Regions from separate parts of the Streptomyces sp. NPDC090088 genome, predicted to be linked through region 1. Evidence: riboswitches for the same ligand, from Rfam matches in the RefSeq annotation. Region 1 holds a riboswitch; the other holds the start of a gene.
What was found. Region 1 has a riboswitch for glycine ahead of gcvT (glycine cleavage system aminomethyltransferase GcvT). Riboswitches for the same ligand answer to the same signal wherever they lie in the genome.
Positions count from the first base shown of each region.

Region 2: another riboswitch for glycine. It lies ahead of gcvP (aminomethyl-transferring glycine dehydrogenase); the one in region 1 lies ahead of gcvT (glycine cleavage system aminomethyltransferase GcvT).

Region 1 covers NZ_JBIVDZ010000002.1:1,255,767-1,266,101, reverse strand. The annotation lists gene ACIPSJ_RS14485 (ABC transporter substrate-binding protein) at 1-1,261, opposite strand, end outside; gene ACIPSJ_RS14480 (ABC transporter permease) at 1,299-2,297, opposite strand; gene ACIPSJ_RS14475 (enhanced serine sensitivity protein SseB C-terminal domain-containing protein) at 2,652-3,407, opposite strand; gene ACIPSJ_RS14470 (enhanced serine sensitivity protein SseB) at 3,581-4,372, opposite strand; gene ACIPSJ_RS14465 (AAA family ATPase) at 4,440-5,123, opposite strand; glycine riboswitch at 5,280-5,377, shown strand; gene gcvT (glycine cleavage system aminomethyltransferase GcvT) at 5,542-6,669, shown strand; gene gcvH (glycine cleavage system protein GcvH) at 6,768-7,145, shown strand; gene glyA (serine hydroxymethyltransferase) at 7,160-8,422, shown strand; gene ACIPSJ_RS14445 (L-serine ammonia-lyase) at 8,480-9,847, shown strand; gene ACIPSJ_RS14440 (serine/threonine-protein kinase) at 9,852-10,335, opposite strand, start outside.
Region 2 covers NZ_JBIVDZ010000011.1:512,788-523,122, reverse strand. The annotation lists gene ACIPSJ_RS44650 (DUF881 domain-containing protein) at 106-1,017, shown strand; gene ACIPSJ_RS44645 (small basic family protein) at 1,014-1,346, shown strand; gene ACIPSJ_RS44640 (DUF881 domain-containing protein) at 1,352-2,188, shown strand; gene ACIPSJ_RS44635 (FHA domain-containing protein) at 2,379-3,209, shown strand; gene ACIPSJ_RS44630 (MerR family transcriptional regulator) at 3,251-3,988, shown strand; gene ACIPSJ_RS44625 (bifunctional nuclease family protein) at 4,080-4,553, shown strand; gene ACIPSJ_RS44620 (MerR family transcriptional regulator) at 4,822-5,466, shown strand; gene ACIPSJ_RS44615 (DNA polymerase IV) at 5,577-6,947, shown strand; gene ACIPSJ_RS44610 (PRC-barrel domain-containing protein) at 7,182-7,562, opposite strand; glycine riboswitch at 7,677-7,771, shown strand; gene gcvP (aminomethyl-transferring glycine dehydrogenase) at 7,947-10,335, shown strand, end outside.

The DNA of each region.
Region 1 (10,335 bases):
TGTTGATCGACGTCTTGCCGCAGGCCTTCAGCTGCTCCTTGGCCTTGGCCACGTCGCCCTTGTTGCCGGTGGTGGCGTAGACGTCCGACTTGGTGTAGCCCGGGATGTCCGGCGGCAGCACCGTGGTGGCGATGTCACCGCGGATCGGGCCGCCCTCGGCGGTCTGCACCGAGACCTTGTCGATCGCGTACTCGACGGCCTTGCGGCACGAGACGTTGTCGAACGGCTTCAGCTTGGTGTTGATCGCCATGTAGACCAGACGGCCACCGTAGGTGTTGTCCGTGTTGGCCTTCTTGGCGGAGTCGGTGAGCACCTGGGCCTGCGTGGCGGCCTGGACACCCGTACCACCGAGGTCGATCGCGTCGCCGGCCTCGACGTCCTTGTCGATCGTCTCGGCGTTGACCTTCAGGTTGACGACGATCTTGTCCGGCAGCTGCTTGCGCAGCGGGTCGGTCTTCGGGTCCCAGTTCTTGTTGCGGACCAGAACGGCCTGCTTGCCGTCCTGGTAGCTCTGGAACTGGTACGAGCCCGAGGACACGATGTTCTTGACGTAGTCGACGCCGTTGTCCTTGGCCTGCGGCACCGGGGCCGTCTGCGGGGCCGAGACCAGGTAGTCGAACTCCTGGAAGGCCTGCTTCAGGTGGAAGACGATCGTGGTGTCGTCCGGGGTCTCGATGGACGAGAGGCCCTTGGCGCTCTTGTCCTTGTAGGGACCCTTGTACTTGTCGCCGCCGACCAGGAACTGCTGGAAGTAGTTCGGGCCGAGGGAGAGCACGTCACGCGCGAAGTTGGAGCGCTCGACGGCGTACTTGACGTCCTTGGACGTGATCGCCGAGCCGTCCTGGTACTTCAGGCCCGAACGCAGCTTGTACGTCCAGGTCTTGCCGCCGTCGCTCGGGACACCCTTGCTCGCGGCGAGGTCCGGGACCAGGGTGTTGCCCTTGGAGCCGGGGCCGGGCTCGAACGTCATCAGCGGGCGGGCGTACAGCCGGCTGAAGTTGTACATGTACGCGTAGTACGTGTTGCCGGGGTCGAACGAGTCCGGGACGTCGGACAGCTCGTAGGTGACCGTGCCGCCCTTCTTGTCGGACGCGTTGACGACACCCTTGGTGGCGGCGTTGGCCGCGGCGGAGCTGCCGCCGTCGTTGCCGTCCTTGTTGTCATCGGCCTTGCTGCACCCTGCAACGAGCAGAGTGGCGGAGCCGATGGCCGCGATCGCGGCCAGCGCTGACCTTCGCATGATGGGCGGGTTCCCCTCCATTGTCGGAAACTTTTCGGGCTCTCGATGGCGGCAGGCGTCAGCGGCTGCGCGGGTCGAGAGCGTCGCGGAGACCGTCACCGAGCAGGTTGAACGCCAGCACGGTCACGAAGATTGCGAGGCCGGGCACGATCATGTACTCGGGATCGACCTGGTAGTACGTCACCGCTTCGCGGAGCATGCCGCCCCAGGACGCCTGAGGCGGCTGGATGCCGACGCCGAGGAAGCTGAGGGACGCCTCGAAGAGGATGTTGGTCGGGATCAGCAGCGTCGAGTAGACGATGATCGGGCCGACCAGGTTGGGCATCAGCTCGCGGAACAGGATGTACGGGCCCTTGGCACCCATGCCGCGGGAGGCGTCGACGAACTCGCGTTCCCGGAGGGCGAGGGTCTGGCCGCGCACGATCCGGCCCAGGTAGGGCCAGTTGAAGAAGCCGATGACGAAGATCAGCACGCTGAGGTGCAGCGGCAGTCCGTTCAGGCCGAACGCCCCGCCCTGCAGGGTGGCGGAGATGGCGATGGCGAACAGCAGGAGGGGGAAGGCGAGGAAGGTGTCCATCAGCCGGCTGATGACGGAGTCCACGCGTCCGCCGTAGTAGCCGGCGACCACACCCAGGATCGCGCCGATGACGTTCGAGAGGATCGTGGCGCCGAAGGCCACCACCAGCGACACCCAGGAGCCCTCAAGGATGCGGGTGGCGATGTCACGGCCGAACTTCGGGTCCACACCCAGGGGGTGATCGAGGCTCATGCCGCCCCAGCCGCCGGTCGGCAGCGAGGTGTTGGCGTCGATCAGGTCCTGGTGGAAGGCGTTGGGGTCGAGGCCGAACAGGGCCTGGATGGGACGGGCCAGGATCGCGACGACGATCAGCAGGATCACGATGACGCCGCCCGCGACGGCCACCTTGTCCTTCTTGAACCGGGACCAGGCGATCTGCCCGAGGGAACGACCCTCGATCTGCCCCTTACCGGCACCCTCCAGCACAGCCTCCGGCTGCGCCTCGGCTGCCGCCCCGGTGGTCTCGATCGGTGCGGTCACGGTGAGCGACCCCTCTCGCCGGTGGTGACCGGCCTACGCCAGCCGCGGATTGCGGCTTTGTCGACTTGCTCGATCATGAGGTTTAAACCAACCTCATGTCTGACTGGCGAGTCTTCAGCGTCGCCGCGATCACCCGCCAGATCTGGCGGAGAAAGTATGCGCAACCGTGATGCAGTCCGGGGGATTCCGTTATCCGAACAGTGGGTAACGCCCCTCGGACGCGGGTCAGTTGGGACAGAGAGGTCAATCCGGGCGGAACGGAACCTTCCATCGCCATCTACGCGCGGAGAAATGTGTTCGTTACGTAAAACTTGTGAACCGTCTCAGCCGCCCCGGACGGAGCGCCCTGTCGGTTCAGTAACCGCCCTGAGCCGGTGGGTAGCCGTACCCGGCCACCGGCGCCGGCGGCAACGCCGCGTGCGCCTCCCGGTCGTAGAACGGGCGTGCCGTCGCCCGCATCCACATCACGACCGGGTCGTACTCGTCGGTCATCGCCACCGTCGACACCGGCAGCCCGTCCGGCACCGCCCCGATCGACTGCTGCATCATCGCGCGCACCGAGTCGACGGCGGGCGGCGAGGTGTCGTACACGTCCAGGCCGATCGCGAGGTACGGCGCCCCGAGCGCCGGCTGCACCCAGGCGCGCCGCAGCGAGCGGACCGCCGGGGTGCGGTGGGCGTTCTGCGACAGGAGCGCGTAGAACTGCGGGACCTCGATGGCCGGTTCCGTCAGCCGCAGCGGCCCCGCGGGCTGGCGGTCCAGGCCGGCCGCGATCCGGCGCAGGTCCAGCCAGGGGATGCCCACGCCGCCGCCCGGGGCGTGCGGGTTGAGCCAGAGGCCGTAGCGGTCGGGGTAGAGCGTGCGGGCCACGTCGACGCCCTCGACCACCTCGTACGAGCGGTTCCAGCCGCTCGCGGAGAGCTCCTGGGCCGAGGTCACGCAGGGGGCGTAGCCGTGGCCGTCGACCTCCATGTTCCCGTACTGGGCGTCCGGGGAGCCGGACTGGCCGTGCCAGAGCAGCATCCAGACCTGGCCGGAGGAGGGCGTGGCGAGGGCGCGGAGGAGTGCCTCGTAGGCGTCGTAGCGCCCGGGGGTCACCTGGCGCAGCATGTGCTCGACGCTGCCGCTGAGGCTCGCGCTCACCTGTCGTACCGCCCCTTCGAAGTTGCCCCGCGTGTAGTGACAAGCTTATGCGCCCAGTAGCTCGGGACCTGTTGTGCGTGGGCGAGTGCGGGCCCGTCGTGGTACTTCGCGCAGTTCCCCGCGCCCCCAAGGGGGCGCTTTCAGTGACCGTATTGATAGAAGGGGCGGACGTTCTCCCGCATCCAGTGGCCTACCGGGTCGTCCGCGACGTCGAGCAGGACGAGGTTCACGGGCCACCGGACCGGCACTCGGCCGAGGGCCCGGCCCAGGGCCTCCAGGGGCAGGGCGCGCAGGTCGCCCTCCCACTGGGAGAGTTCGACGCCGACGAACATGACGGGGTCGGCGGTCTCGACCGCGGCCAGGCACCGGCGGGCCGAGGCGACCACGCCGATCGCCGCGAACTCCGCCGCCGCGGCGGACAGGAAGTCCATCGGGTCGTCCTGCCAGTCCGGCTCGAAGAGGCGGACCCGGCCGCCCGAGGCGGGGCCGTCCAGTTCGGTGCGCCGGGACCGGCACAGCTCGGCGACCGCCTCCGGCGGCAGCGGAAGGCCGACCACTCCCCCGGGGTTCACGGCGACGCCGACCTGCGGCGGCAGGCCGCGCGCGAACTCGACGGCGGGGGCGATGGTGTACGACAGATGCGAGCCGACGACCAGCCGGAACTGCTCCTCGGAGCTGAAGACCGGGACGTACACCTGGCCCTCGATCTCCGTGGTGGGCAGGTCCAGCGCGCCGCTGTGCGGGCCGCCGCCCTCCGGCAACGGGACCCACAGGAAACTGCGGCTCAGTACCTCGATGAGCCGGGCCGCCGCGGCGGGCACGCCGAGGGAGGCCGACAGCACCTCCTCCAGTTCGTTGCCGGGCCAACCGCCGTGCGGGTGGGGGTGTGCCTGTGCCGGGAAGTCCGCGGGAATGTCCGCCGGGAAGTCCATCTCACTACCGCCTGCTGGAAACCACTGCTGAGGCTGGAAAGGCTAGCGGGTGGCGCCGACAAGTCCATCAGTCCGTCCGGCGCGCGAAGGCGATCCGGTGCAGCACGTCCGCCGCGTCCCGGTCGAGCAGCAACGCCGAGCCGACCCCCTCGGGCAGCTTCCCCTTCTCCGCCGCGCGCAGCAGCCGGCCGGCCGCCTGGCGGTGGCGCAGGAAGGCGTACCGGGAGACGCCCCGGCCGCGCTCGCGCTGGCCGTCCAGGGCCAGGCCGGGCGTGACGTCCAGAAGGAGCAGGTGCAGGGTGCCGCCGCGGCGGCGGGCCTCGCGGGCCAGCCAGTCGCGCACCCAGGCCTGGGTGCCGCAGTCGTGCACCACGACGCCCTCACCGGTGCGCAGGGCGCCGCGCAGTCCGGCGTAGTGGGCGAGCCGGACCAGCGGGCGGTAGACGGCGTAGGGCAGGAAGCGGGCCAGGCGGGCGTCCCAGCGGTCGCGGGTGTCCTGGGAGTCGATGCGTATGCCCTGGACGGTGCGGTGCATCAGGGTGGACTTGCCGCTGCCGGGCAGCCCGGTGACCACGACCAGGTCACGGGGGCCGAAGAGCAGGCCGTGCGGGCTGTGGCCGGCGCGGTCGCGCAGGTCGCGGACGACCCGGGCCGGGGTCTCGCCGCATCGCTCGCGGGCCGGGGCCGCCGGCTGGCCGGGCAGGGCGAGCCCTGTCGTCGTCGCGTATGCCGTGGTCCTTGTCACCGTGATCGTCCTCCCCGGGGGTTCAGGAAAGGTTCTCCCCACTTAATGTAAAGAGAAGGTAATGCACGGTCTCTCGCGGTTCCGTTCGCGTCCGGCCACAGCCCCGTTACAAAGCTCTGCCCGGCATGCAATGATGTGGCCGCCAACTGCATACCGGCCGTTTGAATCCGCGCGGGAGAGTCCCCAGCAGTCTTCACTGGGGCGCCGAAGGAGCAAGTCCCTCCCTTGAATCTCTCAGGCCCCGTTACCGCGCGGGCGAGGCACATCTGAAAAGCGGGCCGCCGTGTCGGTGGCCCCACCCAAGGTGCAAGCCGTGATCACGAAGGTGGTCAGGGCGAACCTCTCAGGTTCCGATGACAGATGGGGAGGACAGCCCCGCTGTCATGCCCTGGAACCCCCGGGACCTTTGGGAGACGAACGACCGATGAGCAGTACCGATTCCGCTGGACCGCGCCGTACCGCGCTCGATGCCCTGCACCGCTCGCTGGGCGCGACCATGACCGACTTCGCCGGCTGGGACATGCCCCTGCGCTACGGCTCCGAACGCGACGAGCATGTCGCGGTGCGGACCCGGGCCGGGCTCTTCGACCTCTCCCACATGGGCGAGATCACCGTGACCGGCCCGCAGGCGGCCGGTCTGCTGAACCACGCCCTGGTCGGGAACATCGCCTCGGTCGGCGTGGGCCGGGCCCGCTACACCATGATCTGCCGGGCCGACGGCGGCATCCTGGACGACCTGATCGTCTACCGGCTGGCCGAGAGCGAGTACCTGGTCGTCGCCAACGCCTCCAACGCCCAGGTCGTCCTGGACGCGCTCGTCGAGCGCGCCGCCGGGTTCGACGCCGAAGTACGCGACGACCGCGACGCGTACGCGCTGATCGCCGTCCAGGGCCCGGAGTCCCCCGGGATCCTGAAGGCGCTGACCGACGCCGACCTGGACGGCCTGAAGTACTACGCCGGGCTGCCCGGCACCGTCGCCGGGGTCCCGGCGCTGATCGCCCGCACCGGCTACACCGGCGAGGACGGCTTCGAGCTGTTCGTGAAGCCGGAGCACGCCGTGGCGCTGTGGCAGGCGCTGACCGAGGCCGGCGAGGGCGTCGGCCTGGTGCCCTGCGGGCTGTCCTGCCGGGACACCCTGCGCCTGGAAGCCGGCATGCCGCTGTACGGGCACGAGCTGACCACCGACCTGACCCCCTTCGACGCCGGGCTCGGCCGGGTGGTGAAGTTCGAGAAGGAGGGCGACTTCGTCGGGCGCGAGGCGCTCGCCGCGGCGGCGGCCCGTTCCGAGCAGAACCCGCCGCGCGTCCTCGTCGGTCTCGTCGCCGGGGGCCGCCGGATCCCGCGCGCCGGGTACCAGGTGGTCGCCGGCGGTGAGGTGATCGGCGAGGTCACCTCCGGTGCCCCCTCCCCGACCCTCGGCAAGCCGATCGCCATGGCCTACGTCGACGCGGCGCACGCGGCGCCCGGCACGGCGGGCGTCGGCGTGGACATCCGGGGCAGCCACGAGCCGTACGAGGTCGTGGCCCTGCCCTTCTACAAGCGCCAGAAGTAGCCACCGGGCGTGACCCTGCGCACATCTCCGCTGGTCACGCACGCCTCCAGCAGTCCCCCCTTCACCAGCACTCCCCCGCGTACAGGAGAATTCAGGCCATGAGCAACCCCCAGCAGCTGCGTTACAGCAAGGAGCACGAGTGGCTGTCGGCCGCCGAGGACGGCGTGGCGACGGTCGGCATCACGGAGCACGCGGCCAACGCGCTCGGTGACGTCGTCTTCGTCCAGCTCCCGGCGGTCGGCGACACGGTGACCGCGGGCGAGTCCTGCGGCGAGCTGGAGTCGACCAAGTCGGTCTCCGACCTGTACTCGCCGGTCGACGGCGAGATCACCGCGGTCAACGAGGACGTCGTGGAGGACCCCTCCCTGGTCAACTCGGCCCCCTTCGAGGGCGGCTGGCTGTTCAAGGTGCGCGTCACGGGTGAGCCGGCCGAGCTGCTCTCCGCCGACGAGTACACCGCCTTCACCGCCGGCTGAGGAGTCGTAGAGGTATGTCCGTCCTGAACACGTCCCTGCACGAGCTCGACCCGGAGGTCGCCGCCGCGGTCGACGCCGAGCTGGTGCGCCAGCAGTCCACCCTGGAGATGATCGCCTCGGAGAACTTCGCTCCGGTCGCGGTCATGGAGGCCCAGGGTTCGGTCCTCACCAACAAGTACGCCGAGGGCTACCCGGGCCGCCGCTACTACGGCGGCTGCGAGCACGTCGACGTCACCGAGCAGATCGCCATCGACCGGGTGAAGGAGCTGTTCGGCGCCGAGTACGCCAACGTGCAGCCGCACTCCGGTGCCTCCGCCAACCAGGCGGCCCTGTTCGCGCTGGCCCAGCCCGGCGACACCATCCTGGGCCTGGACCTCGCCCACGGCGGCCACCTGACCCACGGCATGCGGCTGAACTTCTCCGGCAAGCAGTTCGACGTGGTGGCTTACCACGTCGACGACTCCGGACTGGTCGACATGGCCGAGGTGGAGCGGCTCGCCAAGGAGCACCGCCCGAAGGTGATCATCGCGGGCTGGTCGGCGTACCCGCGCCGGCTGGACTTCGCGGAGTTCCGCCGGATCGCCGACGAGGTCGAGGCGTACCTGTGGGTCGACATGGCGCACTTCGCCGGCCTGGTCGCGGCGGGCCTGCACCCGAACCCGGTCCCCTACGCCGACGTCGTCACCTCCACCACCCACAAGACGCTCGGCGGCCCCCGCGGCGGCATCATCCTGGCCCGCCAGGCCTTCGCGAAGAAGCTGAACTCGTCCGTCTTCCCGGGCTTCCAGGGCGGTCCCCTGGAGCACGTGATCGCGGCGAAGGCGGTCTCCTTCAAGGTCGCCGCCTCGGAGGACTTCAAGGAGCGCCAGCGTCGTACGGTGGAGGGTGCGCGCATTCTCGCCGAGCGGCTGACGGCGGCGGACGCCCGCGAGGCCGGGGTGAACGTCCTGTCCGGCGGCACGGACGTGCACCTGATCCTCGTCGACCTGCGCGCGTCCGAGCTGGACGGCCGGCAGGCCGAGGACCGCCTCCACGAGGTCGGCATCACGGTCAACCGCAACGCCGTCCCCGACGACCCGCGGCCGCCGATGGTCACCTCGGGTCTGCGGATCGGCACCCCGGCGCTGGCCACCCGCGGCTTCACGGCCGAGGACTTCGCGGAGGTCGCGGACGTGATCGCCGAGACCCTCAAGCCGTCGTACGACGCGGCGGCCCTGAGGACCCGGGTCGAGGCCCTCACCACGAAGCACCCGCTTTACCCCGGTCTGAACAAGTAGTTCCCTGGTGGGGGCGCCCGACGGCGTGCGCCCCCGCCCTTTTCCAAGGAGTACCCCGTGGCCATCTCGGTCTTCGACCTGTTCTCGATCGGCATCGGCCCGTCGAGCTCGCACACCGTCGGCCCGATGCGCGCGGCCCGGATGTTCGCCCGCCGGCTGCGCAACGAGGGGCTCCTGGAGTCGGTCGCCTCGGTACGGTCCGAGCTCTACGGCTCCCTCGGCGCCACCGGCCACGGCCACGGCACCCCGAAGGCGGTGCTGCTGGGCCTGGAGGGCGCCTCCCCGCGCACGGTCGACGTGGAGACGGCCGACGACCGCATCGAGACGATACGGACCACCGGACGTCTGTCGCTGCTGGGCGAGCACGAGATCCCGTTCTCCTTCGACGACGACCTCAAGCTCCACCGCCGCAAGGCGCTCCCGTACCACGCGAACGGCATGACCCTCTGGGCCTACGACGCCTCCGGGGCCGAACTCCTCTCCAAGACGTACTACTCGGTGGGCGGCGGGTTCGTCGTCGACGAGGACGCGGTCGGCGCGGACCGCATCGTGCTGGACGACACGGTCCTGAAGTACCCCTTCCGTACCGGCGACGAGCTGCTGCGCCTGACGAAGGACACGGGCCTGTCGATCTCCGCGCTGATGCTGGAGAACGAGCGGGCCTGGCGCACCGAGCAGGAGATCCGCGAGGGCCTGCTGGACATCTGGCGGGTGATGCAGGCGTGCGTCTCCCGCGGCATGTCCCGCGAGGGCATCCTGCCGGGCGGACTCCGGGTGAAGCGCCGGGCCGCCGTGACCGCGCGCCAGCTGCGCGCCGAGGGCGACCCGCTGGCCCACGCGATGGAGTGGATCACCCTCTACGCGATGGCCGTCAACGAGGAGAACGCGGCCGGCGGCCGTGTGGTGACCGCCCCCACGAACGGCGCGGCCGGCATCACCCCCGCCGTCCTGCACTACTACGTCAACTTCGTGCCCGGCGCCGACGAGGACGGGGTCGTCCGCTTCCTCCTCGCCGCCGGCGCGATCGGCATGCTCTTCAAGGAGAACGCGTCCATCTCCGGCGCCGAGGTCGGCTGCCAGGGCGAGGTCGGCTCCGCCTGCTCGATGGCGGCGGGCGCCCTCGCCGAGGTCCTCGGCGGCTCCCCGGAGCAGGTCGAGAACGCGGCCGAGATCGGCATGGAGCACAACCTCGGCCTCACCTGCGACCCGGTCGGCGGCCTGGTCCAGATCCCCTGCATCGAACGCAACGGCATGGCCGCGGTCAAGGCCGTCACCGCCGCCCGCATGGCCATGCGCGGCGACGGCTCCCACAAGGTCTCCCTCGACAAGGTCATCAAGACCATGAAGGACACCGGCGCCGACATGAGCGTCAAGTACAAGGAGACGGCCCGGGGCGGGCTGGCGGTGAACATCATCGAGTGCTGAGGGCTCACTGCTTGACGGGGGTGACGCCCTTCATGCCGAAGCGGGCGGAGCACTGCTCGTCGGACCGGTCGCTCGCGTTCCAGACGCAGATCCACATGGTGTGGCCGACGTCGGGGACGAAGCTCGTCTTCGCGGCGCCCCAGGAGGCCTGGAACGTGTACGCGACGCCGTCGTTGCGGTAGAGCTCGGCGCCGCAGGACTGGTTCAGGGAGGTGTTGAGCACGCCCGCCAGCTCGCCGGAGCCGTTGTCGTCCAGCCAGGCGGAGCAGGCGGCGTCGTTGCCGACCCAGGAGGTGTCCGCCTCGGAGCCCTTGACCTGTGCCGGGTCGTCGCTGCCGTTGACGCCGCTGATCGACGACGAGGTGACGTGTACGGCGGCCGTCGAGGACGCGGCGGTCGTGGCGGGGGCGGAGGGCGAGCGCGCGCCGGACCCGTTCGGTGGGACGTCCGTCTCCGTGCCGGATGTTCCGGATGTTCCGGATGTTCCG
Region 2 (10,335 bases), on a different contig from region 1:
ACCGCTGCACGCGTGCGTGCCGGACAAGTGTCCCCCAGGGGGCCGGTCCGGCACGCCGGTGGGGCCATTCGGAGGTACCGGTCGCAACGTGCGACGATGTGCGGCATGCCGCAGCAACCCCCCGTTCGGAGCAGCGCCTCCCGGCCGTCGCGCCCGGACGCCTCCATGTCGTTGATCACCAACGTCATGGACCACAGCCTCGACGACGGATACGCCGAGGCGGCGGCGCGCAAGCGGGCCCGGGGTGAGGGCGCCGGCATGCCGAAGACCCTCCGGGCCAGGCTGGGCCTCGCCGGCGGTCTGGTGCTGGCGGCGCTCGTGGTGACCGTGGGAGCGGCGCAGGCGCGGGTGACGGCACCCGTCGTGGCCAAGGAGCGCCAGGAGCTCATCGACCGCATCGACCGTGAGACGGCGAGCGCCGACAAGCTGGAGACCAACGTCGACAAGCTGCGTGACGACGTCAGCGCCCGCCAGCGCGCGGCGCTGAAGGAGAGCGGCGGCAGCGGCCAGGCGGACCTGGTGGGCATCCTGTCCGGCGCCACCGCGGTGCACGGCCCCGGGGTGAAGCTGGTGGTGAACGACGCCAAGGAGGCGTCCTCCGGCGGGGACGCCAGCAACCCCCGTGAGACCTCGGGTTTCTCCGACACCGGCCGGGTCCGTGACCACGACATGCAGCGCGTCGTGAACGGGCTGTGGGCCTCGGGCGCCGAGGCGATCTCCATCAACGGGCAGCGGCTGACGGCCCTGTCCGCGATCAGGGCAGCGGGAGACGCGATACTGGTCGACAACAGGCCGCTGGTACCGCCGTACACGGTGCTGGCGGTGGGGGACGGGGAGAGGCTCGGCTCCAGGTTCCAGGACAGCCCGGACGGGCTCTACCTGCACGCGCTGGAGCAGAACTTCGACATCAGGGCGACGATCTCCACGGAGAGCGACGTCCGGCTGCCCGCCGCACCGAGTGTGATCGTACGTACGGCAGAGCCGTACACGGAGAAGACTGAGAAGGGCACATCGTGATCGCCGTACTTGGCCTCGTCGTGGGCGTCGTGGCCGGACTGTTGGTCCGTCCTGAGGTTCCGGCGGTCGTCGAGCCGTATCTGCCGATCGCCGTCGTCGCGGCGCTCGACGCCGTCTTCGGCGGGTTGCGGGCCATGCTCGACGGGATCTTCGACGACAAGGTATTCGTGGTGTCGTTCCTGTCGAACGTGGTGGTGGCCGCGCTGATCGTCTTCCTGGGCGACAAGTTGGGTGTGGGCTCGCAGCTGTCCACGGGTGTCGTCGTGGTCCTCGGTATCCGTATCTTCTCCAACGCCGCGGCGATCCGGCGGCACGTCTTCCGGGCGTGAGTGGCATGAGCGAGCACGAGAAGCGGCCGGAGAACGGGCTGCGCAGAGAACTTCCCGCCGAGGTGGCCCCTACGGTGCCGGAGTCCGACGGCACCGCCGAGGCGCGGCCGGACGCCGGGCTCACCGGCCGGCGCCGGCTGGTCCAGGGGCTGTGGCCGCCGCGGGTCAGCCGCGCGCAACTGATCGTCGCCGTGCTGCTGTTCGGGCTCGGATTCGGGCTCGCCGTGCAGGTGGCGTCGAACAGTGACAGCGACAGCGCGCTGCGCGGGGCCCGTCAGGAAGATCTTGTCCGCATTCTCGATGAACTGGATTCGCGTACTCAACGTCTTGAGGACGAGAAGACAGGACTCGAGAAGCAGCGCCAGGAGTTGCAGAGCAGCTCCGACCAGGCGGCGGAGGCACGGAAGCAGACGGCCGAGAAGGAGAGACAACTCGGCATTCTGGCGGGCACCGTCGCGGCGCAGGGTCCTGGCATCACGATGACGGTCGACGACCCGAAGGGCACGGTGCAGGCGGACATGCTGCTCGACGCGATCCAGGAGCTGCGCGCGGCCGGCGCGGAGGCGATCCAGGTCAACGGGGTGCGGGTGATCGCCGGCACCTACCTCACCGACTCCGGGAAGAGCGTGAGCGTCGACGGGAACAAGATCACCCAACCGTTCGTTTTCAAGGTGATCGGCAAGCCGCAGGATCTCGAACCGGCTCTCAACATCCCCGGAGGCGTGGTGCAGACCCTTGAGAAGGAACAGGCGACTGTGACCGTCGAGCGGTCGGCCAAGATCGTCGTGGATGCCTTGCGACCGGCGAAGCAGCCTGACTACGCTCGGTCGTCCTCACAGTGAACCGGCGGTGCATGGGGGACATCCGGTGGGGGCATGAGGATGCGGGGGGTCGGCGCACCGGGGAGCCGGTGCGTGGTGGAAACTGTCTGGTGGATACGGACGTTGTGTGGTTGTCCGGGTCGGCCGGTTTATTCAGTCAGGGTTCGTCCTGCCCCACGGGCGGGTCTGTTTCGGTCAAGGGGAATCGCCCGTGAAGTTGTTTGCGAAGTTGTTCGGCAAGAGTGCGCGAGAGGACAGCGGCAACGCGACCGCTCGCCATCGGGCACAGCCCGACGCGGAGGGCCAGCGCCCGCTGTTCCGGGACCAGGTGGCTGGTCCGGGGGGTGACATTTCGGGAGGTCAGGGCGCGCCGTCAGTTGACCCGTCCCAGTCCGGCGGCATAGGTTTCGGGCAACCGTCAACCTCAGGTGCGGGTGGAGGGTTTGCCTCCGACCCGTACGCGTCCAACGCCCCGGCGGGGCAGCCGCGGCAGGAGGATCCGTCCATGTCGGCCCTGGTTTGTACGAGGTGCGGTAACCGCAACGCGGAGAACGCCCGCTTCTGTTCCAACTGCGGTGCCCCGCTGCGCGCGGGCGCCGTCCCCGAGCGGGCGTCGGAGACGACGTCCACGATCTCGATCTCCGGCCTTGAGGCCTACGACGCCGAGGTCACCGGGCAGACCCAGATGCCGTCGCTCTCGCCCGAGGCGCAGGCCGCGGTCGACGCGCTGCCGCTCGGCTCCGCGCTGCTGGTCGTGCGCCGCGGTCCCAACTCGGGCAGCCGCTTCCTGCTGGACAGCGACCTGACCACGGCCGGCCGCCACCCGCAGAGCGACATCTTCCTGGACGACGTGACGGTCTCCCGTCGCCACGTGGAGTTCCGCCGCCAGCCGGACGGCTCGTTCACGGTGGCCGACGTGGGCAGCCTCAACGGCACGTACGTCAACCGGGAGCGCATCGACCAGGTCGCTCTGTCGAACGGCGACGAGGTCCAGATCGGTAAGTACCGGCTGGTCTTCTACGCGAGCCGGCAGGGCATCTGACCCTCCGGACCTCGTCCGGGGGATCCCAGGGAAGAAGGTCCATGCTGCACACACCGAGCGGCGGTACCGGTCACGGCACCGCCGCCACGGAAACCGGGCTGATGAGTATCGGCACGGTGCTGAACGTGCTGCGCGACGAGTTCCCCGAAGTCACCATCTCCAAGATCCGCTTCCTGGAGTCGGAGGGGCTGATCGAGCCGCGCCGGACCCCTTCCGGGTACCGGAAGTTCAGCGCCAAGGACGTGGAACGCCTCGGACACGTCCTGCGGATGCAGCGGGACCACTATCTGCCGCTCAAGGTCATCCGGGAGCATCTGGACGCCATGGAGCGCGGTGAGGCCGTCCAGCTGCCCGTCGTGGGGCGGCAGCGGGACGGCGAGGCCGTGCCGATGGTTCCCGAGGTGCCGGCGGTGGCGCGGATCGGGCGGGACGAGCTGCTCGCGGCCGCCGAGATCGACGAGAGCTGTCTGGTGGAGTGGGAGTCGTACGGGCTGATCGCTCCCCTGGAGGACGGCGTGTACGACGCCGAGACGGTCACCGTGGCCGTGCTCGTCGCCGAACTGGGCCGGTTCGGGATCGAACCGCGCCATCTGCGGGTGATGAAGGCCGCCGCCGACCGCGAGGCCGGACTGGTGGACCAGGTGGTGGCCCCGCTCAAACGCCACCGCAACCCGCAGACCAGGGCCCATGCCGAGGCCCGTACGAAGGAGCTGGCGGTGCTCACGGTGAAGCTGCACGCCGCACTGGTGCAGACCGCACTCGGGGTGCGGCTGCCGTGAGTACCACGACAGGACCCGGGCGGAGGCCGGATCGGGCGCGCGTTCCGGGCCCGACTACCCAAACGTCCCGGGCACGGCCTAGGGTTGCTGTGTGAACGAGCTCGATGTCGTAGGTGTCCGGGTGGAAATGCCCTCCAACCAACCGATCGTGCTCCTGCGCGAAGTGGGAGGCGACCGCTACCTCCCCATCTGGATCGGGCCGGGGGAGGCGACGGCGATCGCCTTCGCCCAGCAGGGCATGGCCCCCGCGCGACCGCTGACCCACGACCTGTTCAAGGACGTGCTGGAGGCCGTCGGCCAGGAGCTCACCGAAGTGCGCATCACGGACCTGCGTGAGGGCGTCTTCTACGCGGAGCTGGTGTTCGCCAGCGGCGTCGAGGTGAGCGCCCGCCCGTCCGACGCGATAGCGCTGGCGCTGCGCACCGGAACGCCGATCTACGGCAGTGACACGGTGCTGGACGACGCGGGCATCGCGATCCCGGACGAGCAGGAGGACGAGGTGGAGAAGTTCCGCGAGTTCCTCGACCAGATCTCGCCCGAGGACTTCGGCACCAGCAGCCAGTGAGGCACCGGGAGCGGCCCGTTACCTACCGGAAGGTCGGTGACGGGCCGGTTCGTGACTGGTCACGGCCGCGATTCATGGGCAATTGCCAGCGGCCGTTGAGAGCGTCCTACGGCTTCCCGCCAGAGCATTCGGCTAGCCTTTCCCCGCGGTGGGGCACGGGAAACCACTCCTAGGGTGATTATCACTCGGCGTGCCGAGTGTGGCGATCGTTGACGCACCCCTGGTGACTGCCTACCGTCGAGAAGGCAGGTCAAGGACGGAGGTCGGCGTGAGAAGCAGCGGCGACGGTACGGCTGGGGGTGCCCCGGGACACGGTCTCGGGGAGAGCGGTCCGTACCCGCTTCAGAGCAACACCGCCGGTCACGCTCCGCAGCGGCCGACGGCAGTGCCGAGCGGCGGAGGGGCGGCGTCCATGTCGACCGAGGAGATCGGCTACCGCGGGCCCACGGCCTGTGCGGCGGCCGGCATCACCTACCGGCAACTCGACTACTGGGCCCGCACCGGCCTGGTCGAGCCCAGTGTGCGGCCCGCCTACGGGTCGGGCACGCAGCGTCTGTACAGCTTCCGGGACGTCGTCGTCCTGAAGATCGTCAAGCGCTTCCTGGACACCGGGGTGTCGCTCCAGAACATCCGCACCGCGGTCCAGCACCTTCGGGAACGCGGTTTCCGCGACCTGGAGCGCATGACCCTCATGAGCGACGGCGCCACGGTCTACGAGTGCACCTCCCCGGACGAGGTGCACGCCCTGCTCCAGGGCGGTCAGGGCATCTTCGGGATCGCGGTCGGCGTGGTGTGGCGGGACGTGGAGAGCGCTCTCTCCCAGCTGCACGGCGAGCGCGTCGACACCGGCGAGACGCTCGTCGGGCACAACCCCGCGGACGAGCTGGCCCGGCGGCGCAACCGGGCGGTCTGAAAGCCTGGCCCGAAGGCCCTTGAGCCCTCCGAGCCCTCTGAGTCCCTTGTGATGCCCCGGCACGGGTCCGTGCCGGGGCATTGTCAGTGGCGTGGTGCAGCATCGGAGATGTGAGAAACGCGCCCACGATCCTGCATCTCGACATGGATGCCTTCTTCGCCTCGGTGGAGCAGGCGTCCAAGCCGAGCCTGCGCGGGAAGGCCGTGGTCGTGGGCGGGCTCGGACCACGTGGCGTGGTGGCCACCGCGTCGTACGAGGCCCGGGTCTTCGGGGTGCACTCCGCGATGCCCATGGCCCAGGCGCGGCGGCTGACGCCGAACGCCGCGTATCTGGTGCCGCGCTTCGCCCTCTACCGGTCGATCAGCGAGCAGGTGATGGGACTGCTGCGCGAGCTGTCGCCGCTGGTGGAGCCCTTGAGCCTGGACGAGGCGTTCGTGGACCTGGAGGCCGGTGAGGCGGCCTCGGACGCGGCGTCGGCACGCCTGGCGGGGGAGAGGCTGCGCGCGGACATACGCGCCGTCACGGGGCTCTCCGGGTCCGTCGGGCTCGCCGCGTCCAAGATGCTCGCGAAGATCGCCTCCGAGCAGGCCAAGCCGGACGGTCTGGTGCTGATCGAGCCCGGCACCGAGCGGGCCATGCTGGGGCCGATGCCGGTAAGGACCCTGCCGGGGGTGGGGCCGGCGACGGGGGACCATCTGCGGCGGGCCGGGATCACCACGGTCGAGGAGATCGCCGAGGCGGGGGAGGACGAGCTGGTACGGCTGCTGGGCAGGGCCCACGGGCACGCGCTGTACGCGATGGCGCTCGCGCACGACGAGCGGCCGGTGGTGGCCGAGCGGGAGACCAAGTCGGTGTCGGTCGAGGACACGTACGACGTGGACATCCATGACCGGGTGCGGGTGGGTCTTGAGGTGCAGCGGCTGGCCGACCGGTGCGTGCGGCGGCTGCGGGGGGCCGGGCTGTCCGGGCGGACGATCGTGCTGAAGGTGCGGCGGTACGACTTCTCGACGCTGACCCGGTCCGAGACGCTCCGGGGGCCCACCGACGATCCGGCGGTGGTGCGGGAGGCGGCCGCCCGGCTGCTGGACTCGGTGGACACGACGGGGGGTGTGCGGTTGCTGGGGGTGGGGGTGTCGGGGCTGGCCGACTACACGCAGGAGGACCTGTTCGCGCAGGCGGCGGCCGGGGAGGCGGGGGAGCCGGTGCTGGAGGAGGACGTCGCGGAGCCGGTCGCCGAGCAGGAGGCGGCGGCCGAGCGGCGGTGGCCCGCGGGGCACGATGTGCGGCATGCCGAGTACGGGCACGGGTGGGTGCAGGGGAGCGGGCTGGGGCGGGTGACGGTGCGGTTCGAGACGCCGGCGTCGGTGGGGCCGGGGAGGGTGCGGACGTTTCGGGTCGACGATCCCGCGCTGGAGCCTGCGGAGCCGTTGCCGTTGGTGGCGGGAGGGGAGGGGGTTCCCGTGGAGGGGGTTGGGGCGTGACCGGGGTGGGGCTGGGGCCGGGGTTTCGCTCGCCCGCGCTCGCGGGGTGCCGCTGCGCCCACCCGTGCCGCCCCTAGCGGCACGCATGCCCGCAGCGGGGAAGCCGGCGGCAGCGCTGCACGCATGCGCGCAGCTGGGTGGCCCGCGGCGGCTGAGTGGCCTAGCGGGCAGCGGAGTGGGCCGGCGGCTGGGGGGCAGCTGGGTAAGGGCGGCGGCTGGGGGCCGGCTTTGGGGTTATGCGTCGGCGTCCTCGGTGCCTGCCAGTTTGCCGAAGTGGTGGTCGGGGTGGGGTGGGGGTGGGGTGGTCGTGTCGAGGCCGTAGTGGTGGTAGAGCTGGAGTTCCTGTTCGGGGGAGAGGTGGCGGCCGACGCCGAAGTCGGGGGCGTCTTTGATCAGGGCGCGGTCGAAGGGGACCTGGAGGGTGCCTTCGACCAGTTCGCTGGGCTCCAGGGGCACGAAGGCGTCCCGGGAGAACAGGCCGGTGCGTATGGCCGCCCACTCCGGCACGCCCGTCGCGTCGTCGAGGTACACCTCGTCGATCGTGCCGATCTTCGTGCCGTTGCGGTCGAACGCCTTGCGGCCGATCAGGTTGCGCGGATCGATGTCGGTCTCCACGGGCCCTCCACTTGGTCGCAACTCATCCGTAAGCACTACAAAAGAGCACATTCAAGGAGGCGGCCACTCGAAGACCCTGGTGTTGCCCTCGCTGGTAGGCTGGCAAGCGGCTGCTGACCCCGTGCGGGAGAGTCCTCCGGACATTCCGGAGGCGCCGAAGGAGCAACTCCTCCCCGGAATCTCTCAGGCTCACGTACCGCACGGACGAGGTCACTCTGGAAAGCAGGGCGGATGTCGACACGTTCGCTCTCACCGACGGTGAAAGCCGGGAGTCCGCAGGACACCCGGTGAAGCTCTCAGGTTGAGATGACAGAGGGGGAGGCCGTCGGGGTACCCGCGCCGGGGTACCCCTCGAAGGTCGCTTCAGACCAGGAGGCCTCCGCAATGACCGTCCACCGCCCTTCGCTCTCCGAACTCGAACAGGGGATTCCGTTCGAGCAGCGTCACATCGGGCCCGACCAGGAGGCGCGGGCCAAGATGCTCGCGCAGGTCGGGTACGGCTCGCTGGACGAGCTGACGGCCGCCGCCGTGCCGGACGTGATCAAGAACGCCGACCGTCTGGAGCTGCCGGGCGCTCGCACCGAGGCCGAGGTACTGGCCGAGCTGCGCTCGCTGGCCGATCGCAACCAGGTGCTCGGCTCCATGATCGGACTGGGGTACTACGGCACCTTCACGCCGCCCGTCATCCTGCGCAACGTGATGGAGAACCCCGCCTGGTACACGGCCTACACGCCGTACCAGCCGGAGATCTCGCAGGGCCGCCTGGAAGCGCTGCTGAACTTCCAGACCGTGGTCGCCGACCTCACCGGGCTGCCCACCTCCGGTGCCTCGCTGCTCGACGAGGGCACCGCAGCCGCCGAGGCCATGGCCCTGTCGCTGCGCATGGGCAAGAACAAGAAGGGCGTCTTCGTCATCGACGCGGACGTCCTCCCGCAGACCATCGCCGTGATCCAGACGCGTGCGGAGCCGACGGGCGTGGAGGTCGTGGTCGCCGACCTCACCGACGGCGTTCCGGCGGACCTCGCCGCGCGGGAGATCAACGGCGTGCTCGTCCAGTACCCGGGCGCCTCCGGGGCCGTACGCGACATCAAGGCGCTCGTCGAGCAGGCGCACGGGCTGGGCGCCCTGGTCACCGTCGCCGCCGACCTGCTCGCGCTGACCCTGCTCACCTCGCCGGGCGAGCTGGGCGCCGACATCGCCGTCGGCACGACCCAGCGGTTCGGTGTGCCGATGGGCTTCGGCGGGCCGCACGCCGGGTACATGGCGGTCCGCGAGAAGTTCGCCCGCAGCCTGCCCGGGCGGCTCGTGGGCGTGTCCGTGGACGCGGACGGGAACAAGGCGTACCGGCTGGCGCTCCAGACCCGTGAGCAGCACATCCGCCGGGAGAAGGCCACCAGCAACATCTGCACCGCACAGGTGCTGCTCGCCGTGATGGCCGGTATGTACGCCGTCTACCACGGACCCGAGGGGCTGCGGGCGATCGCGCGGCGGACCCACCGGTACGCCACCATCCTCGCTGCCGGGCTGAAGGCCGGCGGGGTCGAGATCGTGCACGGCGCCTACTTCGACACCCTCACCGCGCGCGTGCCCGGCAAGGCCGCCGAGATCGTCGCCGCCGCCCGCGCGGGCGGCGTCAACCTGCGGCTCGTCGACGCCGACCAGGTCTCCATGGCCTGCGACGAGACCACCACCCGCGCCCAGCTGGGTGCCGTGTGGACGGCGTTCGGGGTCGCCGGCGACGTCGAGGCGCTGGACGCGGCCGCCGAGGACACGCTGCCGGAGGCGCTGCTGCGCACCGACGGCTACCTCACCCACCCCGTCTTCCAGCAGCACCGCTCCGAGACCGCGATGCTGCGCTACCTGCGCCGGCTCGCCGACCGGGACTACGCCCTGGACCGGGGCATGATCCCGCTCGGCTCCTGCACCATGAAGCTCAACGCGACCACCGAGATGGAGCCGGTCACCTGGCCCGAGTTCGGTCAGCTGCACCCCTTCGCGCCCGCCGAGCAGGCCGAGGGCTATCTGACGCTCATCCGTGAGCTGGAGGAGCGGCTCGCCGAGGTCACCGGGTACGACAGGGTGTCCCTGCAGCCCAACGCCGGGTCGCAGGGCGAGCTGGCCGGACTGCTCGCCGTACGCGCGTACCACCGCGCCAACGGCGACGCGCAGCGGACCGTGTGTCTGATTCCGTCGTCCGCCCATGGCACCAACGCCGCCAGTGCGGTGATGGCGGGCATGAAGGTCGTCGTCGTGAAGACCGCCGAGGACGGCGAGATCGACGTCGAGGACCTGCGGGCGAAGATCGAGCAGCACCGGGACGAGCTGGCGGTGCTGATGATCACCTACCCGTCCACCCACGGGGTGTTCGAGGAGCATGTCGCGGACATCTGCGGCCAGGTGCACGAGGCCGGCGGCCAGGTGTACGTCGACGGCGCCAACCTCAACGCGCTGGTCGGACTGGCCAAGCCGGGGTACTTCGGCGGGGACGTCTCGCACCTCAACCTGCACAAGACCTTCTGCATCCCGCACGGCGGCGGCGGTCCGGGCGTCGGTCCGGTCGCGGTGCGCGCGCACCTGGCGCCGTACCTGCCGAACCACCCGCTGCAGCCCGCCGCCGGGCCGGAGACGGGCGTCGGGCCCATCTCGGCCGCGCCGTGGGGCTCCGCCGGGATCCTGCCGATCTCCTGGGCCTACGTCCGGCTCATGGGCGGTGAGGGACTGAAGCGGGCCACGCAGGTGGCCGTGCTCAGCGCCAACTACGTCGCCAAGCGGC